Regions from separate parts of the Enterococcus sp. 3H8_DIV0648 genome, predicted to be linked through region 1. Evidence: a T-box and tRNA genes for the amino acid it is inferred to sense, from the RefSeq annotation. Region 1 holds a T-box; the other holds one or more tRNA genes.
The links. The T-box of region 1 lies ahead of leuS (leucine--tRNA ligase). A T-box ahead of a tRNA ligase gene usually reads a tRNA of that ligase, here a tRNA-Leu.
Positions count from the first base shown of each region.

Region 1 (4,969 bases):
TTCGATGGTTTCGTGACCTGCAAGAAAAAGTGTTGAACGTTCTGCGTACGCTGCTAATTTTTCGCGGGTATTTTGAAGTGCCTGTTCTTGAATGTCAAACGCATAAACCTGTCCTGTTGAACCGACTAATTCAGCTAAAAAAAGAGTATCATTGCCGTTTCCCATCGTGGCATCAATTACGTGGTCTCCTTTTGAAACGACATCTTTTAATAATTGATGACTAAAGCGCAGAGCCGTTAGCAGCATGAACAAATTCCTTTCTTAAGGCAAATTTTCCTTGATAAGAATCGCGGCGGATCAGTTCTTGATCAATCGCATTTAGGACTTCCCATTTTTTCAGACTCCACATTGGTCCGATCAGGGAATCCCAAGGCGCATCCCCGGTCAAGCGATGGATGATGATGTCTTGGGGAATCAACTCCAGCTGGTCGCAGATGACAGAGACATAGTCCTCTTTGCTCATTAATTGCAAGCGGCCTTCCGCGTAATCTCGCAGCATTTTTGTGTTGCGCATCAAATGCAGCAGATGCAGCTTGATCCCTTGGACATCAGAATCCAAAATCGTTCGGCGCACATTTTCGCGCATCATCTCTAAGGATTCCCCGGGCAGACCGTTGATCAGGTGTGTGCAGACGTTGATATCATGTTTACGCAGACGCGCGACTGCATTGACGTAGGTTGGATAATCGTGGGCACGATTGATCATGTCGCTGGTGGATTCATAGGTTGTTTGTAACCCGAGCTCGACCCAGAGGTATAAGCGTTGATTGAGTTCCGCCAAATATTCTACGACCTCCGGCGGGAGACAATCTGGCCGCGTGCCGACAGATAAACCCACCACACCAGGAAGATTGACGACCTGCTCGAAACGCTCGCGAATTACTTCTACGGGTGCATGGGTATTAGTAAAGTTCTGAAAATAGACGATGTATTGCTCGACATGGGGCCATTTTTGGTGCATCATGTCGATTTCCTTATGGAATTGCTGAGGCAGCGGATCACTTGGCGCCACGATCATATCGCCGGAGCCAGATACGCTGCAGAAAGTACAGCCGCCATGTGCGACCGTCCCGTCACGGTTGGGACAATCGAAGCCGCCATCAACGGGCACTTTAAAGATTTTTCCGCCGAACTGCTGCCGCAGTGCGTAATTCCATGAATGATAGCGTTTGGCTTCATCATCACTATATTGAAAGGTCATTTCTGCCTCCTAATTGCTTTTAGATCATAAGCTAATTTTTTCTCTTTGTAATAAGGATAGGTAAAAAGCAGCCAGCTGCTGCCAAAAAGTGCTCCAGCTAGAACGTCGCTAGGATAATGAACCCCAAGATAGATCCGGCTGATCACAATACTAACGATCAATAAGCCAACGACGATCTGTGCGATCAAGCGCGGTGTTTTTTCTTTAAAGAACAAGGCCATCACAAAAATCAAGGTTCCATATAATAAGGTGCTGGCCGTTGCGTGTCCGCTGGGGAAACTAAAGCTGTGCTCGGTCACCATATGAGGCAAGAGCGTTGGCCGTGCCCGATGGAAGAAAAGCTTCAGCAAGTGATTACCGATCCCGCTGACTAAGGCCATGCTGGCTGCCAGCCAAAGCGCCGTGATTTTTTGTTTGTTGAAGTAAAACAAACCGACGAAAACGAGGGATAAGATAATCACCGTGATAGGGTTCGCAAATTTTGTCACCCATAAAAAGTAGCCGTTCATTTGCGGATAGAGCTGATGGACCGCATGGATGATTCCGCGATCAAAACCGGATAAGGTTTCTGGATAAAACCGGACAATATAACACAGTGCCGCAAAAAAAAGCAGGGTGAAGCTGCCGATTAATTGGTAGATTGGTTTATTTTTCATTGTTTTTCTATGATTCATCCTTTCTAAACAGAAGTATTATATCATGTTTCGCCAGCAGGACAATTTTTTCAAGGATTTCTTAAAGGGAATTCAATTGAATATTATTTTGGAATCTGCTAAGATGAAACTACTTTGAATATTGTTTGCCCGGAAGAGGAGTAGTAGAAACGAACGCATTTCAGAGAGCGCACGGTGCTGTGAGTGTGCATGCGGAAAATTCGAACTTACCTTGGAGCAAGATCAAATGATCCGGTTAAAGACCGTTATTTCTTTTGAGGTCTGCCATCTGGCAGATAAAAATAGGTGGTACCACGTTGATAACGTCCTATGAGAGTTCTTTTTGAGCTTTCGTAGGACTTTTTTTGCGAGTTCCACTTCTTGTTTCAGCAAGACTAGTAGAATGATAGGCGTGATGAAAAACGAATTAGCTGCGAGTTCCGCTTTTCGAGTTATTCAAAGTAACTGCACAACAAACGGTTGGGATGTTCATTTATTAAGAATTCTTCTATTATCACGAGTCAGCTTTTAGTTTCAATTTAGAAATTGCGGCTATATTATCAATGTAAACAAAATAAGTTCATATATTAGGAGGAACAACATGAGTTACGATCACAAGGCGATTGAGAAAAAATGGCAAAAATATTGGGCAAAGCACAATGTGTTTAACACCCAGGATGATCCTGAAAGACCAAAATTTTATGCGTTAGATATGTTTCCTTATCCATCTGGACAAGGCTTGCACGTTGGACACCCGGAAGGCTACACAGCGACTGACGTGATTTCACGGATGAAACGGGCGCAAGGCTATAACGTTTTACATCCAATGGGCTGGGATGCTTTTGGCTTGCCTGCTGAGCAATACGCGTTGGATACAGGCAATGATCCAGCCGAATTCACGAAGAAAAATATCGAGACCTTCAAACGTCAAATCAACTCATTAGGCTTCAGCTATGACTGGAATCGTGAATTAAATACAACAGATCCTGAGTACTACAAATGGACGCAATGGATCTTTGAACAAATGTATGAAAAAGGCTTGGCCTATGAAGCGGAAGTTCCGGTTAACTGGGTGCCTGAATTAGGTACGGTTATTTCGAACGAAGAAGTGATTGACGGCAAGAGCGAACGCGGCGGCTATGATGTTATCCGCAAACCAATGCGTCAATGGATGTTGAAAATCACCGCTTATGCTGATCGCTTGCTAGATGATTTAGAAACGGTTGATTGGCCTGAAAGCATCAAAGAAATGCAACGTAACTGGATCGGCCGCTCCATTGGTGCGAATGTCAGCTTCAAGATCGAAGGCAGCGAGGAAACATTTACTGTTTTCACGACACGTCCGGATACTTTATTTGGTGCGACATATGCAGTCTTGGCACCAGAATTAGAATTAGTGCAAAAAATTACTACGCCTGAACAAAAAGCAGCGGTGGATGCCTATATTGAAGAAGCTTCGAAAAAGTCTGAATTGAATCGGACGGATTTAGCGAAGGAAAAAACTGGGGTCTTCACAGGGGCTTATGCGATCAATCCTGTGAATGGCGAAAAAATGCCGATTTGGATCGGGGATTATGTTTTAGCTTCTTACGGAACCGGCGCGATCATGGCGGTGCCCGCTCATGATGAACGAGACTATGAATTTGCCAAAACATTTGGTCTGCCAATCATTCCTGTACTTGAAGGCGGCGATGTAGAAAAAGAAGCCTTTACCGGCGACGGCCCGCACATCAACTCAGAATTCTTGGATGGAATGAACAAACAAGACGCCATCGATGCCATGGTTCCATGGTTAGAAGAACACGGCTGCGGGAAGAAAGAAATCAGCTACCGTTTGCGAGACTGGTTGTTCTCTCGTCAACGTTATTGGGGTGAACCAATTCCTGTGATTCACTGGGAAGACGGCACGACTGGCTTAGTACCAGATTATGAATTGCCATTGGAATTACCAAAAACAACAGATATCAAACCAAGCGGTACTGGTGAATCACCATTGGCCAACATTGAAGAATGGGTCAATGTGGTTGATCCGATCACTGGTAAAAAAGGTCGTCGTGAAACGAACACAATGCCGCAATGGGCAGGCAGCTCATGGTATTACCTGCGTTTCATCGATCCGCATAACAAAGAAGCCTTGGCAGATTACGATAAATTGAAACGCTGGATGCCGGTTGATCTTTATATCGGCGGAGCTGAACATGCGGTACTGCATTTATTGTATGTTCGTTTCTGGCATAAATTCTTGTATGACATCGGTGTCGTGCCAACGAATGAACCATTCCAAAAACTATACAATCAAGGCATGATCTTAGGCCAAAGCTTCCGCGACAGCCGCGGTGCGTTAGTACCAACGAATTTGGTAGAAAAACGCGACGGCAAGTGGTTCAGCGTCGAAACTGGCGAAGAATTAGAAGAAGCACCAGCGAAGATGAGTAAATCATTGAAAAATGTCGTGAATCCTGACGATGTGGTTGAAAAATATGGTGCTGACACTTTACGGATGTACGAAATGTTTATGGGACCATTGGATGCCGCGATTGCTTGGAGTGAAAACGGCCTTGAAGGGTCACGGAAATTCTTGGAGCGGGTATGGCGTCTGATTGTTGATGAAGAGGGCAAGATGCGGGATCATATTACTACCCTTAACGATGGTTCATTGACGAAGGTCTACAACCAAACGGTAAAAAAAGTAACAGAGGATATGGAGCACCTGCATTTGAATACGGCCATTTCTCAATTGATGGTCTTTGTAAATGATGCTTATAAAGCAGAAGCGTTGACTTACGAATACGTGGAAGGCTTTGTACAACTACTAGCACCGATCGCACCGCATATCGCCGAAGAGCTTTGGGCGATTTTAGGACACGAAGGCGGCATCTCTCATGTAGCATGGCCAACGTATGACGAAGAAGCGTTGGTTGAAAATGAAGTTGAGGTCATCCTGCAAGTCAACGGCAAAGTTCGTTCAAAAGCAATGATCGCGGTTGATCTGCCAAAAGACGAGTTGGAAAAATTGGCGATGGCTGATGAACATATCCAACGCAACATTGAAGGCAAAACAGTTCGTAAAGTAATTGTGGTGCCGAATAAATTAGTTAATATTGTAGCAAATTAA
Region 1 covers NZ_NGLG01000001.1:2,385,863-2,390,831, reverse strand. The annotation lists gene A5875_RS10875 (class I SAM-dependent methyltransferase) at 1-246, opposite strand, end outside; gene A5875_RS10870 (TIGR01212 family radical SAM protein) at 221-1,201, opposite strand; gene A5875_RS10865 (phosphatase PAP2 family protein) at 1,198-1,857, opposite strand; T-box leader at 1,997-2,188, shown strand; gene leuS (leucine--tRNA ligase) at 2,456-4,969, shown strand.

Region 2 (4,969 bases), 1.5 Mb from region 1:
AGCTATTTTTGCTGCTATTCTATCTCTTGCGGGAAAGCAGCATTCAAATTTTTCAAATCGGCCTGATCCACTGCCCGCAACTCATAGCCGCTATGAAAAATTTTCTGTCCTTCAACAGACACACACGGGATGACTCGATCTTCAAATAGACTTTGTGAGAACCATTTTGCCTCTAACTCAAACCAGCCGCCCTCAGGATTCGCTTGTCGAATAGTCCCCGAGTCATTGATGATAAATGGATGAATATCAATATATCCATGCTTAGGATGGTACAGTTCTGCACGCGTTGGCCGCTGATCTAGTGTAAACTGATAGCCTAACCCCATTAACTTTTCAAGTAATAATTCCTCAACGGCGGCATCAAAATCAAGGTCAATATCTCGATGCAGCCGTGTTTGTCTTCCGATCAGAGCATCGATCCCCCAACCGCCCTCGATCCAATATCGGATATTCAACTCATTCAACAAGTCAATAATCATTAAAAAACTTTCCTTACTCGTTGTGGTGACTTTCTCAGAATTCGATTCCATGCCAAACACTCCTCATATATATCATTAAAAAAATAGCTCGGCCAAGTTGACCGAGCTTTGAATGGATAAAATTAATTAAGCGTGATAACGTTCAACACCATCAAGATAAGTAGCCACTAGATCCATATTAGGTTCTAGGACGATGAAGTCAGCCGCACGGCCTTCAGCGATCATACCGCATTTGTCATCAATTTTACAGCTGACAGCTGGCACGTATGATGCCATCATGATTGCTTGTTCAGGTGTTGCAATATCCCAATCAACCACATTTTTGATTGCTTCTTTCAATTTCAAAATACTGCCGGCTAAGTTACCAGAGTCCAGACGTGCAGTTCCTTCTTTCACGACTACCGGGAATTCACCTAAATTGTAATTACCATCAGGCATGCCGCCAGCCATCATACAGTCAGTAATCAATGCTACATGATCATGTCCAGCTTTTTCCATTAGTACTTCAGCAGCTTGCGGATGTACATGATGACCATCGCAGATCAATTCAGAAAAGACATGCTGCAATGTTAATAATGCACCGACCATTCCAGGTTCACGGTGGTTCAATCCACGCATTCCGTTGTAGGCATGGACGAAGACACTCGCACCTGCTTCGACCGCTTCTTGCGCTTCTTCTAAAGTACCATTTGAATGCCCTAATGAAACAACCACACCTTCATCAGTCACTGTTTTAACAAACTCTTTTACGCCTTTGCGTTCAGGAGCCAATGCGATTTTTTTGATCAAGCCGCCTGAAGCTTCCTGCCATTCATGAAAAGTATCCAAATCAGGATCGCCAAAATAGCTAGGATTTTGTGCTCCCTTATGTTCTTCAGTGAAGAAAGGTCCTTCAAAATAGATTCCTTGAATTTTCGCGCCGTCAACATCTTGATATACTTTACCGATCGTTTCAGCAACATCTTTCAAGCGTTCCTTTGAAGAAGTCAATGTTGTTGGTAAGAAGCTTGTAACACCACAAGATAACAATTCTTCAGACATAACTTTGATTCCATCAGCATCGTTGTCCATAACATCATGATTTTTATACCCATGGATATGAGTATCAACTAAGCCAGGAGCGATCCATTTTCCAGTTTGGTCAATGATCTCTGCACCTTCTGGCTTTTCTTTCGTATATGTTCCAAAAATGCCATCAGTGACATCTAAATAACCTGCGCCTTTAACACCAGAGTTTAAAAAGAATTTGTCAGCATAAATAAAAGTTTTCATCGTGAGCTCTCCCTTTTTTTCTTAGTACTTTAAAGTTACTCCTGAATCCACAATAAGTCAAGAATGGTGTAGACCATTCTATAAATCTTTTATCTTTTCAATAGCACGCAGCATTTTTCGATAATTAATTATCGAGTGAATCTCATCTCGAGCTTCTAGCATGAGAATCTTCAATTCCAAAAGCTCTCTTAGTTTATAGTAGCTGCATTGCTGCCTGTTCCACTTCAAGCCCATATCAACGACCTTTTCGGCTAGGTCCAAACGCTCCTGTTTCACCAAAAAAGTCCCATAATTAACAAAAAGATTGCTTAATTCACTGCGTTCCGAATAATCCGCCATCATCGTTTGAAACAGTTCAAAACTTTGATTGTAGTAATTTTGAGCATCATTCATCCTGCCCAAGACCGCGCTCATTTTACCAGCAAAATTTAGCAGCAATATTCGACTGTCAAAGTACCCTGTATATTTTTTCGATACACAGATTGAAAGACCTTGAACAATCTGTTCCAAGGCTGATTCTGGATCTTTATCGATAAAGTAGGCACAGACACCTTTAAAGAAACAAGCCAGCTGACGATCCTTATCAAGGTGCGTGATCTGCCGTTCATCTAAATAATCTAATGTAGCTCGAATCTCTAAATATTTTCCGATTCGTAAATACATAAACATTTTATTGAAATATTTGCGCAAAAATAATTCTTCCGGCAAAAAGTCCAGCATCAATTGGTCAATCGTGATCCCCAGTCGGTGACATAACTGCTGAATCACAATGATATTAGGGATTTCTTCATTGTTTTCGATACGACTTAAGACACTTTGAGAACAAATCCCTTTAGAAAGATCTTTTTGTGTCATGCCATGTTCTTTCCTGAACTCTTTTAAGACTTGACCAATTGCTTCCATTTACCGTTTCCTCCAAAATATGCAAATTCACATTTTAATACTTTAATTTTAGCTGATGACTGATGGACAAGCAACTCTTGTGATTGAAACATCTAAAAGGATTGAATAAAAATGAAAAGATGCAACCGCAATTTCAACTTTTTTTGTCCAAAAAAAAGAATGTACCAAAAATGGTACATCCAAGTGCGGCGAATGGGACTCGAACCCACACGAGATTGCTCTCACATGATCCTTAGTCATGCTTGTCTGCCAATTCCAACACCACCGCAGAATCCTTTTTCATGATAGCGGGCTAAAATGAAAAAGTCAATAGTCTAAACGATCGTTGTATCGTAGACGTAAGTAATATTGCCCTTCAATCCTGCAATACCGCGGAAAAATTTCTTGTCTTCTTGTTTGATCCACGCTTCGCGAAACAAGAAAAAGTCATCCTTGGTTACTTCAATTTTATCAATTTCTCCTGCTCGTAATTGACTGATTTTTTCTTCAAATGGATTCATGTTTCTTTTCTCTCCTATCATCATAAAGCAACAGAAGGCCGCCTATTGGCACCTTCTGCATTAGTCATGAAAATATTTACTATTTTCGATACTCGAATTTTCTTCTTGCATAATACCTCGTAATGAACGATCCAAACGTTGACGTGAATTCTTTCTTTCGATCGCCGGTTGCTTCTGTTCATTCTCTGGTGCAAACAAAATATAGGATTGACGTGATTTTTCCATTCGCTGCATCAATTCTCTCGGCGAAATTGCATCAGCCGGTTCATCAGGAATCAATGAAGAAGGCACAAATTTTGGTGAAAACGGTGTTGCGCTCCGGCCATTTCGCGTATTAAACGTCGACTTAGGTTTTGCAGACTCTTTTGGTTTGTGTTCTTCAAATAATTTTACTTTTTTAGATTCTTTTCGTTCACCTTGATACATTGGCAAATTGGCCTTATGATGATCTAATTCTCTACGTGGTTCTTCATCTAAGTTAACACGCCGCGTCCGTTTTGTTTTTGGCATTGGTCGTTCAAAAATATCTTTGGCTTCCAAGCGATAACTGGTGATTAAGTCATCCTGTCCATCAAACAAGACACGCTGATTGGTTTGTACTAATTTAACACCTGCTTCGTCATCAAAAGCAGGAAAACGGCTCTTTTTTCTGCTATAGGTTTGCATAACATCATCCTCATCGTTCTGATATAGCATAGTTTAGCATAAATGCTGAAAAAATGCTTTTAAATTCCCAAACAACAGGCAGACAGATAAGAATCAACCGATTAATTTGATTCAGACATGAACAAACTGCCTTTTGGAGCAAGTACTTCATCATCTAAAATACGCTCCAAGACATCATAATCCCCTTTATATGCACGAGGACTAGACAGCTCGCCAACATTCAAACATTGCTCTTGATCGGATAGATTAAGTGCATAGATCACATACGCCTCTTCTGTATAACGAATGATCCCAAAAATTTGTTGTGTTTGAGAGTAAAATGGGAAAAAGTGTCCATGCTTCAACACATTGTATTTTTTTCTCCGTTCGATCCATTTCTGACAATTTTTGAACAGTCTTTGATCAATTGATTGCCAAGGGAAAAACTTTCGATTGTCCGGATCTTTACCGCCTGTTAAACCAGCTTCATCCCCATAATAAACACAAGGAATCCCCGGCATCATGAACATTAATCCCCATGCCTGATCCAAAGCCTCGAGAGAACCATCCAGCATCGTCAGGATACGCTCAGTATCATGAGTACCAATATTATTTAATTGATTATAATAAAAATCTGCTGGATAATTTTCCTGATACCGAATCATTTCTTCGCAAATATCTTGCAATGAACGTGATTGATTTAAAAGATCTAAAATCTGCTGACGTAACGGATAATTCATGACCCCTTGTAAATGATCACCGAAAACATATTTGCGCCGTGTATCGTAAGCAATTTTGTTTGAGGCATCTTCCCAAACTTCACCAATCAGGATTTTTTCTTGATAAGACAGAAGATTTTTTCGAATACCGGCAATAAAATCATCGGTCAATTCATCGGCCACATCTAAACGCCAACCATCGACTCCCATTGAGGTCCATTTCGACAAGACACTGTCTAAATCGCCGTAGATAAATTCTTGATAGGAAGGATTTTCTTTACGCACCTCAGGCAGATCAGCTACTCCCCACCATGATTTATAGTCATCCGGATAGTGATTGAAGGTGAACCAGTCGCGATATTCACTTTGCGGATCACGAGCAGCGCCTGTATCTTCTCCATAAAATCCGGAAATATTAAAATAGCGGCTATTCTTTCCCACATGTGAGAAG
Region 2 covers NZ_NGLG01000001.1:862,206-867,174, reverse strand. The annotation lists gene A5875_RS04015 (nucleotidyltransferase domain-containing protein) at 15-530, opposite strand; gene nagA (N-acetylglucosamine-6-phosphate deacetylase) at 606-1,751, opposite strand; gene A5875_RS04005 (helix-turn-helix domain-containing protein) at 1,830-2,654, opposite strand; tRNA gene A5875_RS04000 (tRNA-Leu) at 2,839-2,922, opposite strand; gene A5875_RS03995 (hypothetical protein) at 2,969-3,154, opposite strand; gene A5875_RS03990 (hypothetical protein) at 3,215-3,820, opposite strand; gene A5875_RS03985 (glycoside hydrolase family 13 protein) at 3,922-4,969, opposite strand, start outside.
Region 2: it encodes a tRNA-Leu, which carries the amino acid that the T-box ahead of leuS (leucine--tRNA ligase) is inferred to sense. The anticodon was not compared.